Linked DNA regions of Caballeronia sp. LZ062. The protein of the gene in region 2 interacts with the protein of the main gene of each other region in a pairwise test. Links are inferred from orthologs where the notes say so. Each region holds a gene or a part of one and is shown on either strand. Other genes may lie near its edges. The genes, in order: dnaQ and dnaE.

Evidence for each region.
Region 1: the proteins of dnaE (region 2) and dnaQ interact in binary tests that used the Escherichia coli proteins (3 or more experiments, as listed by UniProt). The link is inferred for Caballeronia sp. LZ062 from one-to-one orthologs.

Annotation. Positions count from the first base shown.
Region 1 is NZ_JARTWB010000002.1:624,008-635,156, forward strand. The notes cover bases 2,733-5,542. They hold dnaQ (DNA polymerase III subunit epsilon), read right to left. Parts: upstream 4,602-5,542; coding sequence 3,864-4,601; downstream 2,733-3,863. Other genes in these bases: P9239_RS08975 (hypothetical protein), read left to right, coding at 2,733-3,102; P9239_RS08980 (DUF2214 family protein), read left to right, coding at 3,154-3,627; rnhA (ribonuclease HI), read right to left, coding at 4,624-5,085; P9239_RS09000 (methyltransferase domain-containing protein), read right to left, coding at 5,085-5,542. Outside these bases: P9239_RS08965 (ABC transporter ATP-binding protein), read right to left, coding at 1-178; P9239_RS08970 (glycosyltransferase family 4 protein), read left to right, coding at 988-2,049; more of P9239_RS08975, read left to right, coding at 2,305-2,732; more of P9239_RS09000, read right to left, coding at 5,543-5,888; gloB (hydroxyacylglutathione hydrolase), read left to right, coding at 5,906-6,754; P9239_RS09010 (transglycosylase SLT domain-containing protein), read left to right, coding at 6,903-8,558; P9239_RS09015 (MFS transporter), read left to right, coding at 8,675-9,907; carA (glutamine-hydrolyzing carbamoyl-phosphate synthase small subunit), read left to right, coding at 10,431-11,149. UniProt on the Escherichia coli protein: DNA polymerase III is a complex, multichain enzyme responsible for most of the replicative synthesis in bacteria. The epsilon subunit contain the editing function and is a proofreading 3'-5' exonuclease.
Region 2 is NZ_JARTWB010000002.1:1,608,255-1,620,702, forward strand. What follows is about bases 4,467-8,575. They hold dnaE (DNA polymerase III subunit alpha), read right to left. Parts: upstream 8,183-8,575; coding sequence 4,667-8,182; downstream 4,467-4,666. Other genes in these bases: P9239_RS13605 (glycosyltransferase family 2 protein), read left to right, coding at 4,467-4,673; P9239_RS13615 (sulfurtransferase), read left to right, coding at 8,403-8,575. Also shown: P9239_RS13590 (glycosyltransferase family 4 protein), read right to left, coding at 1-871; waaC (lipopolysaccharide heptosyltransferase I), read right to left, coding at 868-1,836; lipid A export permease/ATP-binding protein MsbA, read right to left, coding at 1,910-3,628; more of P9239_RS13605, read left to right, coding at 3,906-4,466; more of P9239_RS13615, read left to right, coding at 8,576-9,266; tRNA glutamyl-Q(34) synthetase GluQRS, read left to right, coding at 9,277-10,149; P9239_RS13625 (DEAD/DEAH box helicase), read right to left, coding at 10,205-11,686; P9239_RS13630 (MliC family protein), read right to left, coding at 12,150-12,448. UniProt on the Escherichia coli protein: DNA polymerase III is a complex, multichain enzyme responsible for most of the replicative synthesis in bacteria. This DNA polymerase also exhibits 3' to 5' exonuclease activity. The alpha chain is the DNA polymerase catalytic subunit.

The DNA.
Region 1 (11,149 bases), 990 kb from region 2 along the record:
CGATGGCATGGGCGATCGGATGCCGGCGGATGTAGCGCATCAGGAACGCGAGCGGACGGTGCGCATAGCTCGCGAGCTTGGCGTTGTGCGCGTTACGCTGGGAGACGGTGAGTTGGTCCAATGGTCTTTTTGGGTCGTAAAGCGGTTGAGCGTGTGCTGCGCCTTCGGGCGATGCCATGCGGATGCACTGTCTGTCCGATGCGTCGGCGTGGCCGGCGCGATCGACATCGACACCGAGGCGGCGCGGCGCCGTCTCCATCGCTGAATTGTAGCCAGTAACCGCGCGTGCGCACGTCGTTCAGGCAAATGATGCGCGGCGGATGTTGCCGTCCGTACACCGCTTCGCGCCTTGCCTGGAACCAAAGGCACGTCACATCGGGCTTGGGCGCGCATTGTAAGCATATCGCGCGCAATTTTGCGATGAAACGTCGGCTGTCGTTGCCCGCAGCGCTTGAGGCGCTGCGGCGGGAAGCGTCTGCGCGGCAGCGTCGATACAAGCACGGGTTGCGCCAGCATCGCGGATCGATCTCCGTGGATGAAACAGTGCGAGCTTCCTCCCGTGCACTGCGGCGGCACGTGCTCCAATGTAGAACAACCTTAATAAACAGGGGTTTGCCAAATGTTTCCCCGGTGTAACAAGGTAAATAAGTTGAAATGACTGCCGGTCGGTGCTGTAAAAGGCTCCATAATTCGCTCCGGGTTTTCACCGAGTTTTTTTGACAGCTTTCTGTAGGAAGTCGTCAACCGCCGAAGGCCGAGTGCGTTTATTGCTGAGCGCGGCGGATTTTGAGATATGGCTCCGAAGTTGCTTTGTCCGATCGCCGCGCCGGAGCCAGTGGTCAGCGACCACGCTTTTTCACTCGAGCACCAGCCGTTGCGCCGCCGCGCTGCGCCGTGACCCGCTTTCGCCCGAGCCGAGCGATTCGCTCCCGACGTCGAACATGACAGCCGTACCTTGCCTGACCTTTTATTAGGAGTTTCACGACCATGCGAATCGCTCAAATCGCGCCCCTCCACGAGGCTGTTCCGCCGAAGCTCTACGGCGGCACGGAACGCGTGGTGTCCTATCTGACCGAGGCTCTTGTCGAGGCCGGACACGACGTCACGCTCTTCGCGAGCGGTGATTCGCAAACGTCCGCGAAGCTCGAAGCCTTCTGGCCGCAAGCGCTGCGTCTCGACCCGACCATCCGCGACACGATGGCGCCGCACATGCTGCTGCTCGAAGAAGTCCGCCGCCGCGCCGACGAATTCGACGTGCTGCACTTCCATATCGACTATTACCCGTTCTCGCTGTTCGCGCGCCAGCCGGTGCCGTTCCTGACGACGATGCACGGCCGTCTCGACCTGCCGGAACTGCAGCCGATCTTCAACACGTTCAACGACGTGCCCGTGGTGTCGATTTCCGACAACCAGCGCCAGCCGTTGCCGCAGGCCAACTGGCTGTCGACGGTGTACCACGGTCTGCCGGAAAACCTGCTCACGCCGATTCCGAACGTGAAGCCCGGCTATCTCGCCTTCCTCGGCCGCATCTCGCCGGAAAAGCGCGTGGATCGCGCCATTCGCATCGCGCAGGCCGCGGGCATGAAGATCAAGATCGCCGCGAAGCTGGACAAGGCCGACCGCGCTTACTACGAAGAAGAGATCAAGCCGCTCTTCGCGCTGCCGCACGTCGAGTACATCGGTGAAATCAGCGAGGCCGAGAAGACCGAGTTCCTCGGCAACGCGCATGCGCTGCTGTTCCCGATCGACTGGCCGGAGCCCTTCGGCCTCGTGATGATCGAGGCGATGGCCTGCGGCACGCCGGTAATCGCGTTCAATCGCGGCTCGGTGCCGGAAGTGATCGAAAACGGCGTGTCGGGCTTCGTCGTGGAAGACGAACTGTCGGCGATCGCCGCCGTGAAGCGCCTCGACTCGCTGTCGCGCGCGAAGGTTCGCGAGACGTTCGAGACGCGCTTCTCGTCGAAGGTGATGGCGGCGCGCTACGTGCAGAACTACGAAGAACTGCTGCGCCAGAAGCGCCGCACCGTTTTGCGCGAAGCCAACGCCTGATAGCCGTCCGCTGTTCTGTGGCCGCAGCGATGCGGCCCTGACAACGCCCCGCGCGCCGAAAGGTGCGCGGGGCGTTGTCGTAATGGCACAGTCGCGTCGCAATATGAACGCCGCGCGAACTACGCGATGCGAAACCGGTGACGGCCTCCGTAATCTCCCTATAATGTCCGAGCTTTGCGCAACGCAAGGCGCATTTGCCGTCCGCGCACACCGACAAGCGGCGGCAAGCCTCATTCGTGGACAGGAGCGCACCCTTTGGCGAGAACCAAGCAAACCAGCGCGAGCCCCGCACCGGGCGCAGGCACTCTGTTCGCGCTGCGGGCCATCGGCGTAATTCTGGCGGCCCGGTGGGCGCTGTCGATGTCGCAGATGGGCTACGTCTCTTCGCTGCGCGCGATGACCTCTTCGCCGTGGGCGTGTGTCAATCTCGTCCTGATCTTCCTTCTGATCGTGTTGCCCGGCGCGAAGCCGCGCCTGGAGCGTCCGCTGCATCCGTTGCCGCAGTGGCTTCGGCAGGCGCTGCGCCTGCTCGCGCTGCTCACGTTCGGTTTCGCGGTGTTTTCGGTCGGCGCATTCGTGTGGATGTCGGGCTGGCGCCGCTTCGTGCATGCGTTGGCGGAAAGCAACGGCTGGCTCGCGGTCGCGCCCGCGCTGTATGCGGTCGTCATGTGGATTTGCCGGCCGCGCGCGTTGTGGCGCACGAACATCGCGGCGCGGCGCTTCGCCATCGGGCGTTATGCGATTTCGCTGGACCCGGTCACGCGCACCGCGATGGTCTGGGCCGAGAGCCGCAAGCTCGGCCAGTACGACGCACGCGAGCTCTCGGTGAAATGGCCTGTCCTGGCGGCATCGACGCAGCTCGCCGCAGCACCGGTGGCACCGAACGGCATTGCGCGCCGAAGCTGGTTATCGCGACGCCCCAAGGTCGAATTGCTGTGGGATTCGCCCGCCGCGGCGGGCCACAATCGCACGACCGTCTTTCGCGCGCCGCTTTCCAGCGAAAGCGACCGCAGCGCCGCGCGCGCGCTCGACGCAACGTTGAGCCAGGTCTGACTCGCATCACGTAGAGCCGTACGTCTTTCTTGTCGATCGTGGGAGGAAAGGATGCTCACACGTTGGTTGCTCGCCGCGCTTCATCTGCTCGCTTTCGGCTTCGCGCTCGCCTCGGTGCTCGCGCGTGCGCGCGCGTTGCGCCGGCTGGATGCGGCGGAATCAGTGCAAGCAAACGCGCTGCGACTACGGGATGTGTTCCGCTCAGACGCGGTATGGGGCATTACGGCTGCGGTGCTGATCGTAACCGGCCTGATGCGCGCATTCGGCGGCTTCGAGAAGGGCGGGGCGTACTATCTGCACGAGCCGCTCTTTCACCTGAAGATGACCGCGCTCGTGGTCATTCTGCTTATCGAAGTCTCGCCGATGCTCGCGCTGATCCGCCGGCGCGCGGCGCTGGCGCAGGGCGGGGCGATCGACCTCACGCGTGCGCGCCGCTTCGCGTGGATGAGCGACCTCGAAGCGGCGCTTGTGATGGTGATGGTGATCGCAGCGAGCGGGATGGCGCGGGGCGTCTGGGCGACTTGACTGCGTGGTGCTCGCGCGGAAATGAAAAAGGCCCAAGTCGCTAGACTTGGGCCTTTTGATCTTCGGTGTCTTGGCATTACCAGCACCAGAATTCTGGTGGGTAGTACTGGGATCGAACCAGTGACCCCTGCCGTGTGAAGGCAGTGCTCTACCGCTGAGCTAACCACCCGAAGAGATTGAGATTATGTCAGGACTATCTCGTCTCGTAAAGCGATTCTTTAAGCAATTTCGAAAAATTATGCGGCGACCGCATCCGGCTCGGTCTGCGGCGCTTGCGTGCGCCAGACGCTCGTGCCCTTGAGCGCCTTGTCTAGGTCGTTCAGCACCGCTTCGTGCGCGGCGAGTTCTTCGCCGCTCGCCACGATCACCGGCAGATCGAGGTCGTCCAGCGCGATGCGCGGCGCAGTCGTCGCGCCCTCCGCTTGCGTGTCGCCCAGCATGTCGATAACGAGGCTTTCCTGGCCGCGCGTCATCGCCAGATAGACCTCGGCGAGCAGTTCCGAGTCGAGCAGCGCGCCGTGCAGCGTGCGATGCGCGTTGCTGATGCCGAAGCGGTCGCACAGTGCATCGAGCGAATTGCGCTTGCCGGGGAACATCTGCTTCGCGTGCGCGAGCGAGTCGATCACGCCGGCGCATATCTCGGACACCTTCGGCAGACCGAGCAGCGCGAATTCCATGTCGAGAAAGCCGATATCGAAAGGCGCGTTGTGGATGATCAGTTCCGCGCCCTCGATGAAGTCGCGCAGTTGCGCGGCGATTTCCGCGAACTTCGGCTTGTCGCTCAGGAATTCGGTCGTGAGGCCGTGCACCGCCAGCGCGCCGGGGTCGCTGTCACGTTCCGGATTGACGTAGAGGTGCAGGTTGTTGCCCGTCAGCCGCCGATTGATCAGCTCGACGCAGCCGATTTCGATGATCCTGTCGCCCGTGCGAGCGTTCAGGCCGGTGGTTTCAGTGTCCAGTATCAGTTGGCGCATGAGATTCGTGTCAGTGCTGCGTTCAGCTTTCGGCGAGCGATGTCACGCCGCGATTGGCGAGCGCATCGGCGCGTTCGTTTTCGGGATGCCCGGCGTGTCCTTTGACCCAGCGCCATTCGATCTGATGCTGCGCGACGAGCGCGTCGAGGCGCTTCCATAAGTCGGCGTTCTTCACGGGTGTCTTGGCGGCCGTCATCCAGTTCTTCTTCTTCCAGCCGTGAATCCACTCGCTGATGCCTTTCTGCACGTATTGCGAGTCGGTATGGATCACGGCGTGGCACGGCCGCTTCAACGCTTCTAGCGCGGCGATCACGGCCATCAGTTCCATGCGGTTGTTCGTGGTCGCGGCCTCGCCGCCGAACAGTTCCTTTTCGAGCGAGCCGAAACGCAGTAGCGCGCCCCAGCCGCCCGGACCGGGATTGCCTTTGCAGGCGCCGTCAGTATAGATGTCGATTACTTTGGCCGATGCGGATTCGTCAGTCATCAATGCTCGTTGCGAGTGTGCGGGGCCGCGACCGGAGCGAGTCCGGGCGCGAGCGCGGGTTTCTTCAGCTTGCGTGGACCGATGAGCCGCATGCCGCGCACGCGCTTCACCGCCGTGATCATGTAGGCAGCGCCGAAGATGGGCCACCAGCGGTCGCCGGCGGGCTCCATGAACTCGTAACGCTGCAGCCACTTGTCCGTCAGCAGCGGCGGACGATAACAGCCGAAGCGCCCGCGTTCAAGGTCGAAGCCGAGCAGCTTGATCCAGTCCTTGATGCGCGTGAACGCGATCATGTCGTGCGCTTCCGGCACGAACGGGCGTCCTGCCACCTTGCCGAGCGACTGCCGCGCGCCCCACAGACTCAGCGAGTTGAAGCCGAGAATGATCAATTGTCCCTCGGGCACGAGCACGCGCTCGGCTTCGCGCAGTAGCCGGTGCGGATCGCGCGAAAATTCGAGCGTATGCGGCAGCACTAGCAGGTCAACGCTCTGCGCTTCGAACGGCAGATCCAGAAATTCGCACCACACGGTGCTGCGGCCGGCCGGCGCGCTTGCGCGGCGGCCGGGCGTGCGCGGCAGCGTGAACGGGGCGCTTGCGCCGCTTTCCGCGTCCAGCACCAGCGCGCGCCCGGTCATGCGATTCTCGCGCAGCGCGTCCAGTTGCGGCATGCCGAGCTGAAGCGCGTGATAGCCGAAGATGTCGCAGACCACGCGGTCGAGCTGCGCCTGCTCCCAATCAAGCACGTAGCGTCCCGGCGCGGAGTTCGTCCAGGCGGGCCAGTCTATAATCGCTCGGTCAGACATGTTCGGATGCCGCGTAGATGATCGCCATGGATTCGTTTGCTGAAGATTCGTCCAAACGCGCGCCCAGGCGCGAACTCGAGTACGTGCCGGTCCCGGCCTTCGACGACAACTACATCTGGCTCGTGTCGGATTCGCGCGATGCCGTCGTGATCGACCCGGGCGACGCCGCGCCCGTCGAGGCGTATCTCGCCGAACGCGGCTGGCGGCTGACCGCTATTTTACTCACGCACCATCATCGCGACCATGTCGGCGGTGTGAAAGCATTGCTCGATAGCCGTTCGGACGAGGGCATTCCGGTGTACGGCCCGGCTGGCGAGCGCATCGAGCATCTGACCGAGCGGCTCGCGGGCGGGGACGCGGTGCGCATCGCCCAGCCCGCCCTCGAATTTAGCGTCATGGACGTGCCCGGGCACACGGCTGGCCATATCGCCTATTTTCAGGAAGACGACGGCAGCGGCACACCGCATGTCTTTTGCGGCGACACGCTGTTCGCGAGCGGCTGCGGACGTCTCTTCGAAGGCACGCCGCAGCAGATGCTCAGGTCGCTGGACGCGCTTGCCGCGCTTCCCGACAAGACGCTCGTGCACTGCGCGCATGAGTACACGCTGTCGAACATTCGCTTCGCGCGGGCCTGCGAGCCGGACAGCGCGGCGCTCTCGCGGTGGAGCGGCGAAGCGCAAGCGCTGCGCGCCGCCGGCAAGCCGACGCTGCCGACGACGATTGCGCACGAAAAGGCGGTAAATCCTTTCTTGCGCGTCGATCAGCCGGCGATTTACGCGGCGCTCGTCTCCCAGTTTGGCGAGGCCATCGACGGCCGCACGGAAGCGTTTCGCCTGCTGCGCAGCTGGAAAGACAACTTCCGCTGAAAGCGGGAACTTAATCCGATACTTTAGGAACGGCGATAGATGCAAGATTTTGCAGGGGTTTTACGCGCATTCTTATTGACGTCCTAAGTTCGGTTCCGTACTATCGGCTCCAAATTTCCAAGCATATCTTTTGGAAGCCGAGACGTTCATGCGACTAACTTTAAGTGCGCTATCCGTCCTGACGCTGGCCGCGTGTGCCAGCCAGGGGCCGACAGCGCCCGCCTCCGATCCAACATCCGCTACTTCCACCGCCGCCTCGCAGCAACAAGTCGCCGACACGATTCGCCGCACCGCAGCCGCCAAGGAAACCATCAACGTCGACAAGACGCCTGTCACTTCGCTCGCGGGTTCCGCGGATCTGTGGAGTCGCATTCGCAATGGTTTCCAGATTCCGGACCTGCAGAGCGATCTCGTCGACATGCAGGTGAACTGGTACTCGCAGCGCCCCGATTACGTCGAGCGCATGACCACGCGCTCGCAAAAGTACCTGTATCACATCGTCGAGGAACTGGAGCAGCGTCATATGCCGACGGAACTGGCGCTTCTGCCGTTCATCGAGTCGGCGTACAACCCGCAGGCGCTCTCGGTGGCGAAGGCGGCCGGCATGTGGCAGTTCGTACCGGGCACCGGCCGCGACTACAACCTCAAGCAGAACATGTGGCAGGACGAGCGCCGGGACGTGCTCGCGTCGACGAGCGCCGCGCTCGACTATCTCTCGCGTCTGCATGACATGTTCGGCGACTGGCATCTGGCGCTCGCCGCGTACAACTGGGGCGAGGGCAATGTGCAGCGGGCAATCGCGCGCAATGAAGCGGCCGGTTTGCCGACCGACTACGAAAGCCTGCGCATGCCCAACGAGACGCGCAATTACGTGCCGAAGTTGCAGGCCGTCAAGAACATCGTGTCGAATCCGCAGCAGTACGGTCTCGCGCTGCCGGACATTCCGAATCACCCGTATTTCGTCACGGTCACGACCGCGCGCGATATCGACGTGACCATGGCCGCGAAGCTCGCCGGCATGAGCGTCGAGGAATTCCGGTCGCTCAATCCGTCGTTCGCGAAGCCGGTCATTCTCGGCGCGACCAACCCACAGATCCTCCTGCCGTTCGACAACGCCGCTACGTTCCAGCGCAACCTCGGTTCGTACACGGGCGCGTTGTCGTCGTGGACCACCTACACGGTGACGGAACGCGCGCGGCCCGCGGCCATCGCGGAAAAGATCGGCGTCGACGCGGACACGCTCATGTCGGTCAACCGCATTCCGGCGGGCATGCGCCTGAAGCCGGGATCGACCATCGTCGTGCCGCGCACGGACGATGACGACGAAGACATCAGCGCCGACGTCGCCGCCAACGCCATGCTGGCCGTGGAGCGCGACGTGCCCGACACGCGCAAGATGGCCATTCGCGTGCGCCGCAAGCAGTCCATCGCGACGCTGGCGGACCGTTACAACGTGTCGGTCGCGCAGGTGCGCGCGTGGAACCATACGCATCGCGATATGTTCATGCCCGGTCAGGTCGTCGTGCTGCATGTTCCGTACGGTCGTCCCGTGCCGGCCGAGCCGGGTCCGGCGCGCATCGAGACGGTGGCGGCATCGAGCCGTTCGTCGGGCGGCGTCAGCAAAATCGGCACGCGTGTCACCGCTAAAACGCCGCATGGCAAGGCGCCGGGACATACGCTCACGCGCGTGTCGGCGACCGTTTCGCCGAAGACAGGCGTGTCGGTCAAGCCCGCGGCCACCGCGGCCAAGGCAGAAAAACACACCGCTGCCCATTCGGCCAGTTCGAAGGCGAAGAAGAAGTAAGGGCAGGGCGGCTCGCGGGTTCCGCTTATCCCACGCCGTCACCAAGGTGACGGCGTTTTCATTTGGTGACGCAGTTAAACTGGCGTTCCAAAAGAAATCGAACAACATTCCAGCGCATGCCGTCTTCCGTTCGTCTCCGGGTGTTTCTTCTCTTCGCCGCCGGATACTTCGTCTCCTACGTGTTCCGCGGCGTCAACCTCGGTTTTGCGCCGCTCATCACGCACGATCTCGGTCTGTCCGCCGCCGATCTCGGCTTGCTGACCTCGCTCTATTTCATCGGCTTCGCGATTGCGCAGATCCCGGTCGGCGTGCTGCTCGACCACTACGGGCCGCGCCGCGTCACCGCCGGCATGCTCGTTTTCGCGGCAGCCGGCATCTGGACGTTCGGGGCGTCGCACGGGCTAGGCGGATTGATGGTGGGGCGCTTGCTGATCGGCGTGGGCGTGTCCGTCTGTCTCAGCGCAGCGTTCAAGGCGTCCGCGCAACATTTTCCGGTCGCGCGGCTGCCACTCGTCAACGGCTTCACGATGGCCGTGGGAGGACTCGGCGGCGTGGTCGTCGGATCGCCGCTGGCGTCGCTGCTGCAAACGACGACATGGCGGCAGGTGTCGATCGGCCTCGGCGTATTCACGCTCGTCGTCGCGGCAGTCATCGCGCTGTTCGCGCCGCGCAACGCCGACACGCATCATCAGGCCGATGTCATCAGCCAGTTCAAGGGCACGTGGCATATCCTGAAGAGCGGCGCCTTTTGGAAGATCGCGTCTTTTTCGGTCGTCACGCAGGGCGTGTTCTACGCGATGCAATCGCTCTGGATCCGGCCGTATCTGCTGGATGTGATGAACCTGACGCCCGCGCACGCCGCCGCGCTCGTGTCGGTGCTCGGCTTCGCGATGATGCTCGGATGCGTCGGCTTCGGCGCGGCGGCGCGCGGCATGGAGCGGCGCGGCGTGTCCGTCTACGCGTTCTGCGGCGTCGGCATGGCGCTGTATGTACTGGTGCAAATGTTGATGGTGCTGCGCGTGCCGCTGCCGCCCGCCGCGCTGCTGGCTGCATACGGCGTGTTCGGCGGCACCGGCATTCTGAGCTACGCGGTGATGGCGGAGTATTTTCCGTCGCACATGATCGGGCGGGCGACGACCACGCTCACGCTGGTGATTTTCCTGCTGATCTTCGGGTTCCAGGTCGGCGTGGGCGCGGTTCTTTCGCGTTGGACGCCAGAAGGCGGTCACTATCCGGCAGCCGCGCATGTGACGGTGTGGAGCGTGCTCATCGCGTTGCAATTGGCGAGTGCGGTCTGGTACGTGTTGCCGAGCCGCGTACTCCATAAGACCGAGCGGACCGCATCGTAGACGGATAGCAAGAAGGTGCGGCGGAAGACCGGCGGCAACTTTCGCGCGGTCACTGCCTGCCGCCGCGCACGTGACGGTCTGAGGCGCGCCCATCGCATGGCAGTTCCCAGGCGCCGTCTGGCACTTGCTGCCGAGCCGCGTGCTGCGCACGCCTGGGCGGACGGCATCGTACGGTGTCGCGAGAAACTGCGGCGCGGGGCAAGCGGAGACTTCCGAAATGTGGCGAAACGTCTGATTTCACGCTATAATTCGAAGGTTTGAGCATATCAACCCGCACCCTAGCGCCTACCTCCCATACACCGTCGTTCGCTGCACCTGGCAGCGCGCGCTGCACGCCGCAATCGTCCGCTTCGAAACCTTGTTCGCTCCCGTGAGCGAGCCCGTCCGAGCCGCGATTCCCGGGTTTCCCGCGTGTCAGCCGCCGCCCTCGTGCAAGGATGCCCGCGCTCGCTTCGTGCCGCGGCCCCACGCCTGAATTTCGGACAGACAGGTCGGTAACAGGGTGTTCCCCAAGGAGCTTCCCGTGTTGCCGTCATTCTCCCCAGCACTTCTCGCACTTGCCGACGGCACGGTCTTTCGTGGTCAATCGATCGGCGCCGCAGGTTCGACGATCGGAGAAGTGGTGTTCAACACCGCGATCACCGGCTATCAGGAGATCCTGACCGATCCTAGCTACGCCCGTCAGATCGTCACCCTGACTTATCCGCATATCGGCAACGTCGGCGTCAACGCCGAGGACGTCGAAGCCAATCGAGTCCATGCCGCCGGCCTCATCATCCGTGACCTGCCGGTGCTGGCTTCGAACTTCCGTTCCGAGCAGACCCTTTCCGATTATCTGAAGGCGCAAGGCGTCGTTGCGATTGCGGGCATCGACACGCGCAAGCTCACGCGCATTCTGCGCGACAAGGGCGCGCAAAACGGCTGCATCCTCGCCGGCAGCGACGACGAAGCCGAAGCCCTGCGGCTCGCGCGCTCGTTCCCCGGCCTTGCCGGCATGGACCTCGCGAAGGTCGTGTCGACCAAAGAGCGTTACGAATGGACGCAGCGCGAGTGGCGCCTCGGCAGCGGCTACGGCACGCAGGATGCGGCCAAATTCCGCGTCGTCGCGTTCGATTACGGCGTCAAGTACAACATTCTGCGCATGCTGGCCGAGCGCGGCTGTCACGTGACCGTGCTTCCCGCTGAAGCGACCGCCGCCGACGCGCTGGCGCTCAATCCTGACGGCATCTTCCTGTCGAACGG
Region 2 (12,448 bases):
CGCGGCAGGCGAAGGACACCGTTTCGACCGCGTACGACAGCACGAAACCGATATCGAACGTGGCGATGTAGTGGGGCACATTTTCCACGAATCCGACCACATGCACACCGTCTTGCATGGAAAGCGCCTCGACCGCGCGCCGCTGCGCCTCGCTCGGCTCCGTGCCGACGACGACCACAATCACCTGTTCGTGATGCGCGTCCGGCAGCGCCGCTACGGCCGCGATCATGTCCATCGTCCCCTTGTACGAATCGAAGCCCGTGACGGTGCCGAGCACGAGGCGCCGGGAGGGGTCAGGACCAAGCATCGACAGGCGCATGGCCGCGGCGCTCGCGGCATCGCGCGGCGCATACTTCGCCATATCGATGCCGTTTTTCACGACCGTCAGCGGACAGTGGCCGTACACGGACTGCCGCACGAGTTGCGCCGTCGAGTCCGACACCGCGATCACTTCGTCGGTTGCACGCCGGGCGCGCAGACGCGTCAGCAGATCGCCCTTGATGGCGATCGAGTTGTGCTTGGTGAAGACGATGCGCGGCCGCGGACCCTTCCACCACAACATGACGAGCAGCAGCAAGCGGTGATCGGGCGAGCCATTGACGTGGATCACGTCGAACTTCTCGCGCTTGAGCAACGCGCGCATCGCACGCCAGGCCGCGTACATGCGCGGGACGTCCTTCAACTTCGCGGGAAAATCCATCGCGAGTGCCTTGACGCCCGGCACCGTGCAGGCATGGACAAAGAGACGGCTGCATGCGGGCGCCCCGATGAAAACCTGATGACGCGCAGACAGCCCGCGTGCGAGGCCGACGATATACGTGTCGTGACCGCCTCCGCGGCCAGCATGGAAGTTGACAAACAGAACCTTCAAATTTCTTGTCTCACAGAACTCATGGCTGAAAGCACCTGATCGACCGACGGCGGATTGCCGCTGTCGCCGACCGAGACGGAAACGCCCGGCACATTCACGCCGAAGTGCGGCCGGGACGTCGCACTGAAAATCATCACGGTCGGACGGCGCAGCTCGCTCGCGAGATGCACGAGCCCCGTGTCCGTGCCCACGACGAGCGCCGCCATCGCAATGTGCTGCGCGATCTCTTCGATGCTGAGCTTCGGCAGCACGCGCGCGCCCGGCACGCCCTCGGCGATCGCCTGAGCGTCGAGGCGTTCCGCATCGGAGCCCCACGGCAGGAGCGGCGTCACACCTCGCTCGACGAGGGCCTTCGCCACCGCGACCCAGTTCTGCACCGGCCACTTCTTCTCCGGCTTCGACGTGGCGTGAAAGAGCAGCGCGAACGGCATGTCGCTCGTGACCGCGAGCGGCTTCGCCGGCTTCGGAATGGCGAAGACGCTGGGCGGCGCGGCCTCGATGGAATAGCCGAGCGTGTCCGCGAGCGTCTGGCGCATGCCCTGCCACGCGTTCGCATCGTGGCGCGGCGCGAAGCGATGCGTGTACGCGAACGCGGCGCCGCGCTCGCCGAGATTTACGTTCGCATAGCCGAAGCGCCGCCGGGACCGCGCGAGGAAAGAAATGATCGCGCTTTTGTAGACGCCGTGCAGGTCGAAAATCGCGTCATAGCGTTCGCGACGCAAGTCGAGAATCGACGACCAGATGGCCTTCAGATCGCCCACGTTGCGCGCCTTCTTGAAGCGGCGCAACGGCGCACACAACACGCGCGCGACGCCCGGATTCCAGCGCGGGATATCGGCGAAATTCTCGTCCACCGCCCAATCCACCTTCACGCCCGGAAACGCACGATGCAAGTCCCCGACGACGGCTTGCGCCTGGATCACGTCGCCCAACGAACTGACCTTCACTATCAGAACCCGCTTCATTCTGCGATCGCTTGCATGTTGTGGAACCGCTCGTTCGACTCAGGGCGGGTTTCAAGGATGACCGCGCGAGCGATCACGCGGCCTGCTGCTGATACTGGATGCGATGAAGATGCGCGTAGAGACCGTTGTGGCGCAGCAATTCCGCGTGGCTGCCCTGCTCCGCGATCTTGCCCGCTTCCAGCACGAGAATACGGTCGGCGCGCTCGATGGTCGAAAGCCGGTGCGCGATGACGAGCGTGGTGCGCCCCTTCATCAGCGTTTCCAGGGCCGACTGCACGTGCCGCTCGGATTCCGAATCGAGCGCGGACGTGGCTTCGTCGAGAATCAGGATCGGCGCGTTCTTGTAGATGGCGCGCGCGATGGCAAGACGCTGACGCTGGCCACCTGACAGACGCATACCGTTGCCGCCGATCAAGGTATCGATGCCGTCGGGCATGGACGCGACGACATCCGCCAGATTGGCGGCGGCCAGCGCGGCGAGCACGCGGTCGCGGTCGGGCACCGTGCCGTATGCGACGTTTGCAGCGATGCTGTCGTTGAAGAGAACCACGTCCTGACTGACCATCGCCATTTGCGAACGCAAATCGGCCAATGCGTATTCAGTGAGCGGCACGCCGTCGACGAGCACCTCGCCCTCGGCCGGATCGAAGAAACGCGGCAACAGATTGACGAGCGTGGTCTTGCCGCTGCCCGACGGCCCCGCGAGCGCGACCATTTCGCCGGGCGCGACCTTGAAGGACACGTGATCCAGCGTGGCGCGCTCCTGCGTGCCGTAGTTGAACGACACGTTGCGGAACTCGATGCTGCCTTGCGCGCGATCGAGCCGCCGCCCGCCGCCCACTGGCTCTGGCGGCTCGTCGATGAGGCCGAAGATCAGTTCCGCCGCCGTCATGCCCCGCTGCAGCGGTTGATTGACGTCGATCAGATGCTTGAGCGGCGAGATCACGAGCAGCATTGACGTGACGAATGCGACGAAGCCGCCGACGGTGGTCTGGTCGCTCGCCGACTGCAGCACGGCAATGGTGATCACGATGGCGAGCGCGATGGATGCCAAAAACTGCGTGAGCGGTTGGGCAAGACCGCCGGACACCTGCATGCGCATGGCGTAACCGCGCAGGCGGCTGCTCATTTCGGTGAAACGGCTCATTTCGTACGGCTCGCCGTTATGCACCTTGACGACTTTGTAGCCGCCCACCGTCTCCTCGACGATATACGAGAGGTCGTTCGTGAGCATCTGATGCTCGCGGTTCAGACGCCGCAAGCGCCGGTTGATCTTCGAGACCAGCCAGCCGATGCCCGGCAGAATGAGCGCGACGATCAGCGTGAGGCGCCAGTTGAGAATGAAGAGATAGCCGAGCAGAAACACGACCGTGAGCGAATCGCGCACGAGCGTGACGACGACGCTCGACAGCACCTGAAGGATCTGGTTGACCTCGAACACGATGGCGTTGATCACCGTGCTGGCGGTCTCGCGCTGAAAGAAGCCGGCGCTCGTGTGGATCATCCGATCGAACATCTGCAGCCGCAGTTGCAGCAGGATCTTGTTCGACACGTAGGAGAGCAGATACCCCGATGCGTATTGCGCGACGCCGCGCACAAGCGCAAGCCCGATCACCGCGACGGGCACGACCCACTTCGCTTTCTCGCTGCCTCGCGTGCCGAAGCCGTGGTCGAGCAGCGGCTTGAGCAGCATCGGAATGCCCGCTTCGCTGGCCGCGACGAAACCCATCGCCACGAGTCCGAGAAGCGCGATACCCATGAGCGGCCGAAGGTACGGCCATAGCCGCTTCATGACGGCTGCGGGCGAGGTGGTATTGCCCTCGCCGATGGTCTTTCTCAGTGTCTGCTTCTCGCTCGAATTCTCGCTCAAATCGTCCTCTGCGTTGCGATGCCCCGGCAGCCGTATTCGCCAGCCAGGAAAAAGGCCGCGCCGACGCAAAACCGCCGGACGCCACAACAATCCGCCATTGTAGACCGCCCGGCTTGTCCGATTCAGATGGCGCGCTTGCGGCCGGTCGATGGCTCTACAATACGCGCCACAAGCAACCCAGCCGCTACGGCCCGACGATATGACACACGAGAGCCTCGGCATCGCCATCATCACGCACAACGCAGCGGCGCGGCTCGCGCAATGTCTCGCATCCGTGTCGTTCGCCGACGATATCGTCGTGATCGACGGCGGCAGCACCGACGCAACCGCCGACATCGCGCGACAGCACGGGGCGCGCGTGATCAGCGCGCCGGACTGGCCCGGCTTCGGGCCGCAGAAGAACCGCGCGCTCGACGCGCTTTCGACTGACTGGGTGCTCTCTATCGACGCCGACGAAGTCGTGACGCCCGAGCTCGGCACAGCAATCCGGCGCGTGATCGCCCAACCGGCTGCCGATGTGTACGCGGTAGACCGACTCTCGAGCTTCTGCGGCGACTGGATCACGCACAGCGGCTGGTACCCCGACTGGATTCCCCGGCTCTTCAGGCGCGGCACCGCGCGCTTCTCCGACGATCTCGTGCACGAACGGCTCGTCGTGCCGCCGGGTGCGGCCGTGGCGCGGCTCGAAGGCAAATTGCTGCACTACTCTTACGAAGACTTCGAGACCGTCTTGCGCAAGCTCGACGCCTACTCGACGGCCGGCGCGCGGCAACGCCACGCCGCCGGCAAGCGCGCCAGCCTCGGCATGGCCGTGACGCGCGGCGCGTGGGCTTTCGTCAGGACCTACATTCTGCGGCGCGGGTTTCTCGACGGGCGATCAGGCTTCATGATCGCCGTCTTTAATGCCCAAACGGTGTACTACCGCTTCGTCAAACTGGCGTATCTGAGCCGGCGCCCGCCTCAATAAACAATCTCGATTTCACTTCCCGCGAACTCCCCGCGCAGCGCGCTGATGAGATCGTCGGTGGGCTTGACACGCCACGCGTCGCCCAGACGCACTTCGCCTTCCGCGTGCTCGCTGCGATAAACGATGCTCACGTTCAGCCCGTTCGGGATCGGCGCGGCGCTCTGACGCTGACGGCCGTTCTCCCTGACCGGCATCGGCGGCGGCGCGGCCTGTTCGCGTGCTGCATGCGCTTCCAGCACGCGGCGCAGCCGCAAGGCGTCGGCGTTGCCGTTCATCTCCACCTTCACCGACTGCGCGTAACGGCTGCGCGCGCGTTCGAGGTCCATCGCGGTATCGACGGTAAAGCGGATGCCGCCCGTGAACGCGTCGTTGCGCGCCTGGCCCTGCACGACGAGCAGTTCGTCTTCCTTGAAAAGCGCCTTGTTCGCTTCGAACTGCTCGTTGAAGACGGTCACTTCGCACTGGCCGGTGCCGTCGTCGAGATTGACGATCAGCATCTTGCCGCGTTGCGTCATCTGCGTGCGCATCGACGAAATCACGCCTGCGACCAGCTTGTCGCGTCCTTCCTTCAGCTCGCCGATCTTCTGGCGCACGAAGCGGCGCACTTCGCCCTTGTAGGCGTCGAAAAGATGACCGGACAGATAGAAGCCGAGCGCCGTCTTCTCTTCTTGAAGCCGCTTTTTGTCCGACCACGCGGGCTCGTCGACGAGTTCATGCTTCTGCAGCGGCGTGTCGCCCACGTCGAAGAGGCCCGCCTGCATGGCGTTGGCGGCGGCCTGTTCGGCGGCTTCCATCGCGAGCGGCACGGAAGCCAGCAGTTGCGCGCGATTGGCATGAAGCGCGTCGAACGCGCCCGCGCGAATCAGCGCCTCCACCGTGCGCCGGTTCACGACGCGCCGGTCGATGCGTTCGCAGAAATCGAACAGATCGGTGAACGCGCCGTCTTCGCGCGCCCGCAGAATCTCCTCGATTGCGTTCTGCCCGCTGCCCTTCACCGCGCCGAGGCCATAACGAATGATCTTCGAACGCTTCCCGTCCGCGTCAGCGACCGGCTCGAAGCGATACGCCGACTGGTTGATGTCCGGCGGCAGCACGGTCATGCCGTTCGCGATGCAGTCCTCGAAGAGAATCTTCACCTTGTCGGTGTCGTCCATGGCAAGCGACATGTTGGCCGCCATGAATTCCGCCGGATGATGCGCCTTGAGCCACGCCGTGTAATACGCGAGCAGCGCATACGCCGCCGCGTGCGACTTGTTGAAACCGTAGCCCGCGAACTTCTCCATCAAGTCGAAGATCTCGTCGGACTTCTCGCGCGTGAGACCGTTCTTGGCCGCGCCTTCCGCGAAAATCTCGCGGTGCTTGGCCATTTCCTCGGGCTTCTTCTTGCCCATCGCGCGACGCAGCAAGTCCGCGCCGCCGAGCGAGTAGCCGCCGATGATCTGCGCCATCTGCATCACCTGCTCCTGATAGACCATGATGCCGTAGGTCTCTTTCAGAACAGGTTCGACGCGCGGGTCCGGATACTCGACGATCTCGCGCCCGTGCTTGCGCGCGCAGAAGCTCGGAATCAGGTCCATCGGGCCCGGACGATACAGCGCGACGAGCGCGATGATGTCCTCGAAGCGGTCCGGCCGCGCGTCCTTCAGCATGCCCTGCATGCCGCGGCTTTCCAGCTGGAACACGGCGACGGTGTTCGCCTTCTTGAGAATGGTGAACGAAGCCGGATCGTCCAGCGGAACCTGCGCGAGGCTCCAGTCCTTCTTCGACGGATCGAGGCGGCGAATATAGCGCTCCGCCCAATCCAGAATCGTGAGCGTGGTCAGGCCCAGAAAGTCGAACTTCACGAGGCCGACGGCTTCCACGTCGTCCTTGTCGTACTGGCTGACGACGCCGCCGTCCTCGCCCTGCGTATAAAGCGGGCAGAAATCCGTGAGCTTGCCGGGCGCGATCAGCACGCCGCCCGCGTGCATGCCCACATTTCGCGTGAGGCCCTCGACGCGCTGCGCCAGTTCCAGCAACTGATGCACTTCGTCTTCGGTGTCGAAACGCTCCTGAAGCGCCGGCTCTTCCTTCATCGCGTCCGCGATGGTCACGTGCTTGCCCGGCTTGAACGGAATCAGCTTCGCGATGCCGTCCGTGAACATGTAGCCGAGATCGAGCACGCGGCCGATGTCGCGCACCGCCGCCTTCGCCGCCATCGTGCCGAAGGTCGCGATCTGCGAGACGGCGTCCGCGCCGTACTTGCCCTTCACGTACTGAATGACGCGGTCGCGCCCTTCCTGGCAGAAGTCGATATCGAAGTCCGGCATCGACACGCGTTCCGGGTTCAGGAAGCGTTCGAACAGCAGGTTATAGCGCAGCGGGTCGAGATCCGTGATGCCGAGCGCATACGCGACGAGCGATCCCGCGCCCGAGCCGCGCCCCGGGCCGACCGGCACGCCATTGTTCTTCGCCCACATGATGAAGTCGGCGACGATCAGGAAGTAGCCCGGAAAGCCCATCTTGATGATGGTCCCGCACTCGAAGTCGAGCCGCTTGTAATACGTCTCGCGCTGTGCGTCGCGTTCCGACTCGTCGGGGAAAAGCTGCGCGAGCCGCACTTCGAGGCCTTCCTTCGACAACTGCACGAGGTAGTCGTCGAGCGACATGCCGTCGGGCGTCGGGAACAGCGGGAGCTTCGGCTTGCCCAATTCGAGCGTGAGATTGCAGCGTTTGGCGATCTCCACCGTGTTCGCGAGCGCCGACGGAATGTCCGCGAAGAGCGCGCACATTTCGTCCTGCGTGCGGAAATACTGCTCGGTCGTGAACCGCTTCTGGCGGCGCGGATTGGCGAGAATGTCGCCCTCTGAAATACACACGCGCGCTTCGTGCGCGGTGTAGTCGTCCGGGGTCATGAACTGCAGCGGGTGCGTGGCGACCACCGGCAGGCCCAACTTGGCGGCGAGCGCCACGGCTTCCTGAATGTACGCCTGCTCGCCCGGCTGGCCGGCGCGCTGCAGTTCGATGTAGAACGCGTTCGGGAAAAGTTTCGCCCAACGCTCGGCGTGACGCTCCGCGCTCGCGGTATTGCCCGCCGCGAATGCCATGCCGATGTCGCCGGTCTGCGCGCCCGATAGCGCGAGTAGACCTTCTGCAAGGCCCTCTTCCAGCCATTCGACCATCACTTCCGCCCGGCCGCGATACTGGTTCGTGAGCCACGCGCGGCTCAACAGTTCGCAGAGATTCAGGTAGCCGGTCTTGTCGCGCACGAGCAGCAACAGGCGCGAGGGCTTGTCGCGGTCGGCCGCGTTCGTGATCCAGACGTCGCACCCGGCGATGGGCTTAACGCCCCTGCCGCGCGCTTCCTTGTAGAAGCGCACGAGGCCGAACGCATTGGCAAGATCGGTCAGCGCAAGCGCGCCTTGGCCGTCTTCGGCTGCCGATTTGACGACGTCGTCCAGCCGCACGATGCCGTCGGCAATCGAGAATTCGGAGTGGACGCGGAGATGAACGAAGCGGGGATCTGACATGCCGATATTGTACATGCGGTCAGTCGCGACATTGCCCGCGAGCGCCGCGTTGGCCGAACGGATAAGGGGCTCACGGCTCCCGAAATTGAGCACGCGCAAGAGTTTGCGGGACGACGCGCGGACCGGGCCGGGCGCGCCCGCCGTTTGCGGGATAATAGCGGTTTGCGCGGCGCAACCGTGCCGCGCTGATCCCGTTTTTACGCGTTTTACCGTATCGATCATGAGCATATTGAACCTTTCCGCCTACAAATTCGTCACCATCGAGGACGGCGCCGCGTGGCGGCCGCTCGTCACCGAACGCTGCAAGGCGCTCGGCCTCAAGGGCACGATCCTGCTGGCGCCGGAGGGCATCAATCTGTTCATCGCGGGGCCGGTTCCCGAAGTGCGCGAATTCATCGACTACATTCGCACCGATGCGCTCTTCGGCGGACGTTTCGCCGACCTGCAGTTCAAGGAGAGCTTCTCCGAGACGCAGCCGTTTCGCCGCATGCTGGTCCGGCTCAAGCGCGAAATCATCACGATGAAAAAGCCCGCGATCAAGCCGGAACTCGGCCGTGCGCCGTCCGTGGATGCGCCCACGCTCAAAACCTGGCTCGACCGCGGTCACGACGACGCCGGCCGGCCCGTCGTGATGCTCGACACGCGTAACGCGTTCGAAGTGGATGTCGGCACGTTCGAGAACGCGCTCGACTATCGCATCGCCAAGTTCAGCGAGTTTCCCGAAGTGATCGCGCAGAACCGCGCGGACCTGGAAGGTAAGACGGTGGTGTCGTTCTGCACCGGCGGTATTCGCTGCGAAAAAGCAGCGATCCACATGAAGGAAGTGGGCATCGACCACGTTTATCAGCTCGAAGGCGGCATTCTGAAATACTTCGAGCAAGTCGGCGGCGCGCATTACAACGGCGACTGCTTCGTGTTCGATTACCGGACCGCGCTCGATCCGAATCTCCAGCCGACGGCCACCGCGCAGTGCTTCGGCTGCCGCGCGGTCGTGAGCGTCGAGGACCAGAAGTCGCCCTACTACAAGCCGGGCGAGACGTGCCCCGCGTGTCACCCGGACGCAAAAGTCGGCCAGGCGGCCTAAGCCTCGTCACATGCGCTATCGCGGCCGCTTCGCGCCTTCGCCGACGGGCCCGCTGCACGCCGGATCGCTCGTCAGCGCGCTCGCGAGTTTTCTCGATGCCCGCGCGCACGGCGGAACGTGGATCGTGCGAATCGAAGACGTCGACGCGCCGCGCACGGTGCCCGGCGCCGCCGACGACATTCTCGCGACGCTCGCGCATCTCGGCATGACGTCCGACGAGCCGCCCGTCTGGCAAAGCCAGCGCGACGACGCCTACACTCACGCCTTCGAGCAGTTGCAAGCCGGCGGCCTAGTCTATCCATGCGGTTGCACGCGGCGCGAAATCGCCGACTCGCTCGTGCATGCGCACGCGCGTCACGCGACGCTCGCGTATCCCGGAACGTGCCGCAACGGCCTCAACGGCCGCGCCGCGCGTGCATGGCGGCTGCGCGTGCCGGACGGCGACGCGGCGCGCATTACATTCGTTGATCGCTGGCAAGGGGCGCAGTCGCAAGATCTCGCCGCAGAAGTGGGCGATTTCGCGCTCAAGCGCGCGGACGGCTTGTGGGCGTATCAACTCGCGGTCGTCGTCGATGACGCCGACGCGGGCATCACTCACATCGTGCGCGGCGCGGACCTGCTCGATTCCACCGCCCGGCAAATCTATCTCCAGCAGTGCCTCGGTGTGCCGACGCCCGCTTATCTGCACGTGCCGGTCGTCACCAACGAAACCGGCGAGAAGCTGAGCAAGCAGACCGGCGCAACGCCGCTGGATACGACCGCTCCGCTCGGCGCGCTCATAGAGGCGGCGCGGCATCTCGGCATCGATGCGTCGGCCGCGCGCTCGCTCGATGCGTTCTATGCACGAGCCATCGCTGACTGGGCGCAGCGATTCGCGTCCTGAAACGAAAAACGGCAGCCGCGAGAGGCTGCCGTTTCTGTTCGACGCTCGTGAACGCTCAGGACGTCTTACGCGGCATACCCAAACCGCCGAGAAGCGCCGCCAGCGGCTGCTTCGACGCAGTCTTCCGCTCGGGCTCGACCGTCTCTTCTTGCCGCTTCATCGCCGCGGGCGACGGTTCGTACGGCTTCAGGAAGAACTCGTCCACCGGCTGCTGACGGCCACGCGGCCGATCGTACGAACCGGACGTGCGACGGCGCGCGCCCGCTTCCTCTCGCGCGCCATGCCGATGTTCCGAACGTTCGCCGCGCGCCGGCCGCTCGTCACGGCGCGATGCGTCGCGGCGCACGGGCGTCGCGACTTGCAGCGTCTCGACATCGAGCGGGCGTTTGATGAGCTTTTCGATATCAGCTAGCTGCTTGCGCTCGTTCGGGCTGCACAGCGAAAGCGCGTCTCCGGAAGCGCCCGCGCGACCCGTCCGGCCGATGCGGTGCACATAATCTTCCGCGTTGAACGGCAGGTCGAAGTTGATGACCGCCGGCAGTTCGGCGATGTCGAGACCGCGCGCCGCGACATCCGTGGCCACGAGCGCCTCGATTTCGCCGCGCTTGAACGCGTCGAGTGCCTGCATGCGCTCGCTCTGCGAACGGTCGCCGTGAATCGCGGTCGCCACGATGCCGTCGCGCTCCAGCACGCGCGCGAGCCGGCTCGCGCCGATCTTGCTGTTGCAGAACACGATCACTTGCTTGAGCCCGCGCTCCCGAATGATCTGCGCGACCGCGCCCGACTTGTCGCTCTCGTGCACTTCGTAGACGATCTGGCGCACGTTCGTCGCCGTCGAGTTGCTGCGCGCCACTTCGATGGTTTGCGGGTTGCGCAGGTACGTCGCCGCCAGTTTCTTGATTTCCGGCGAAAACGTGGCCGAGAAAAGCAGCGTCTGGCGTTCCTTCGGCAACAGATTCAGGATGCGTTGCAGGTCCGGCAGGAAGCCCATGTCCAGCATGCGGTCGGCTTCGTCGAGCACCAGCATCTGCACTTGGCCAAGGTTGAGCGTCTTCTGCTGCACGTGGTCGAGCAGGCGGCCCGGCGTCGCGATCAGGATTTCGACGCCGCGGCGCAACGCCTCCGACTGCGGGTTCATGTCGACGCCGCCGAAAACGACCGTGCTGCGCAGCGGCGTGTGCTTCGAGTAGGTCTGGACGTTCGCGGCGACCTGGTCGGCGAGTTCGCGCGTCGGCGTCAGCATGAGCGCGCGCACCGGATGGCGTGCAGGCGATGCGCTCGTGTTGGCGTTCGGCAGCAGACGCTGGATGATCGGCAGCGAGAAACTCGCCGTCTTGCCCGTGCCGGTTTGCGCCGCGCCCATGACGTCGCGGCCCGACAGCACGACGGGAATGGCTTTCGCCTGAATGGGCGTAGGCGTCGTGTAGCCCGACTCGCGCACCGCCTTGAGGATCTCGGGGGACAAGCCGAACTGGTCGAAGGTCGGTGCGGCCGTGGCTTCTTCGTTGGACGTGTTCGGTGCGACGGAATCAGACATGGTGACTATCTTGGCTTTCGCTAAAAAACCGCTCGATGCGGCGCGCGTGAACGATCGTGAACGATTTCGCCGATCACGCGTGTGTGTTTCGGTGACGCGGAATGACCCGCGACGCACTTGCAAGAGGTTGCGCGCTATTCGTGCGCATGATGCGTGCCTTGGCGCGCGGCTCGCAACGCAGCCGGCCATCGGGCGTGGGCGGCTGACGCCTGCGTCCCGCCGCCTTCCAGCCGAACGCGACTCATACCTGGATGGAACACAGCTTCAATGACGCTTCAACGACACGGCGCGCAAAGAAGTTCGCCGGCAGCGGCGCTGCGCGGCCGCCCTGGCGCAAGCGAAGCGCCGTCGCGGCGGCGGCACTTTCGCTGCGGGAAAGCCGCACATTGTAGCACCGCATGCCAAAGGGCCCGGACGCAAGTCTCTACGTCCACGCAGCCGCGTCCGCCGTCCCGCTTCCGCCCTACTTCTCGCGCGCCTGGCAGTCCGCGAGCAGCGGCGGTGAATCTTTCGCGGCCATCTCGTCGTAGAGGTTGGCTTGCTTGCCCTTGGTCCACCAGACGTACTGATCGGCGGCGTATTTTGCGCCCGACCCAGCGATCACGTTGACGAAGAGCAGCTTGCGCCCGTCGACAGTCAGCGCCGCGAAGCTCTGCCGGTTGCGCGTGTTCGTGTACTGGACCGTGATGCTCTTGCCGTCGCGGCAGTCGTAGCGCGTGGTGTGCGTCGATGCCGCCTGGATTTGCGGAACGGTTAGCGGCA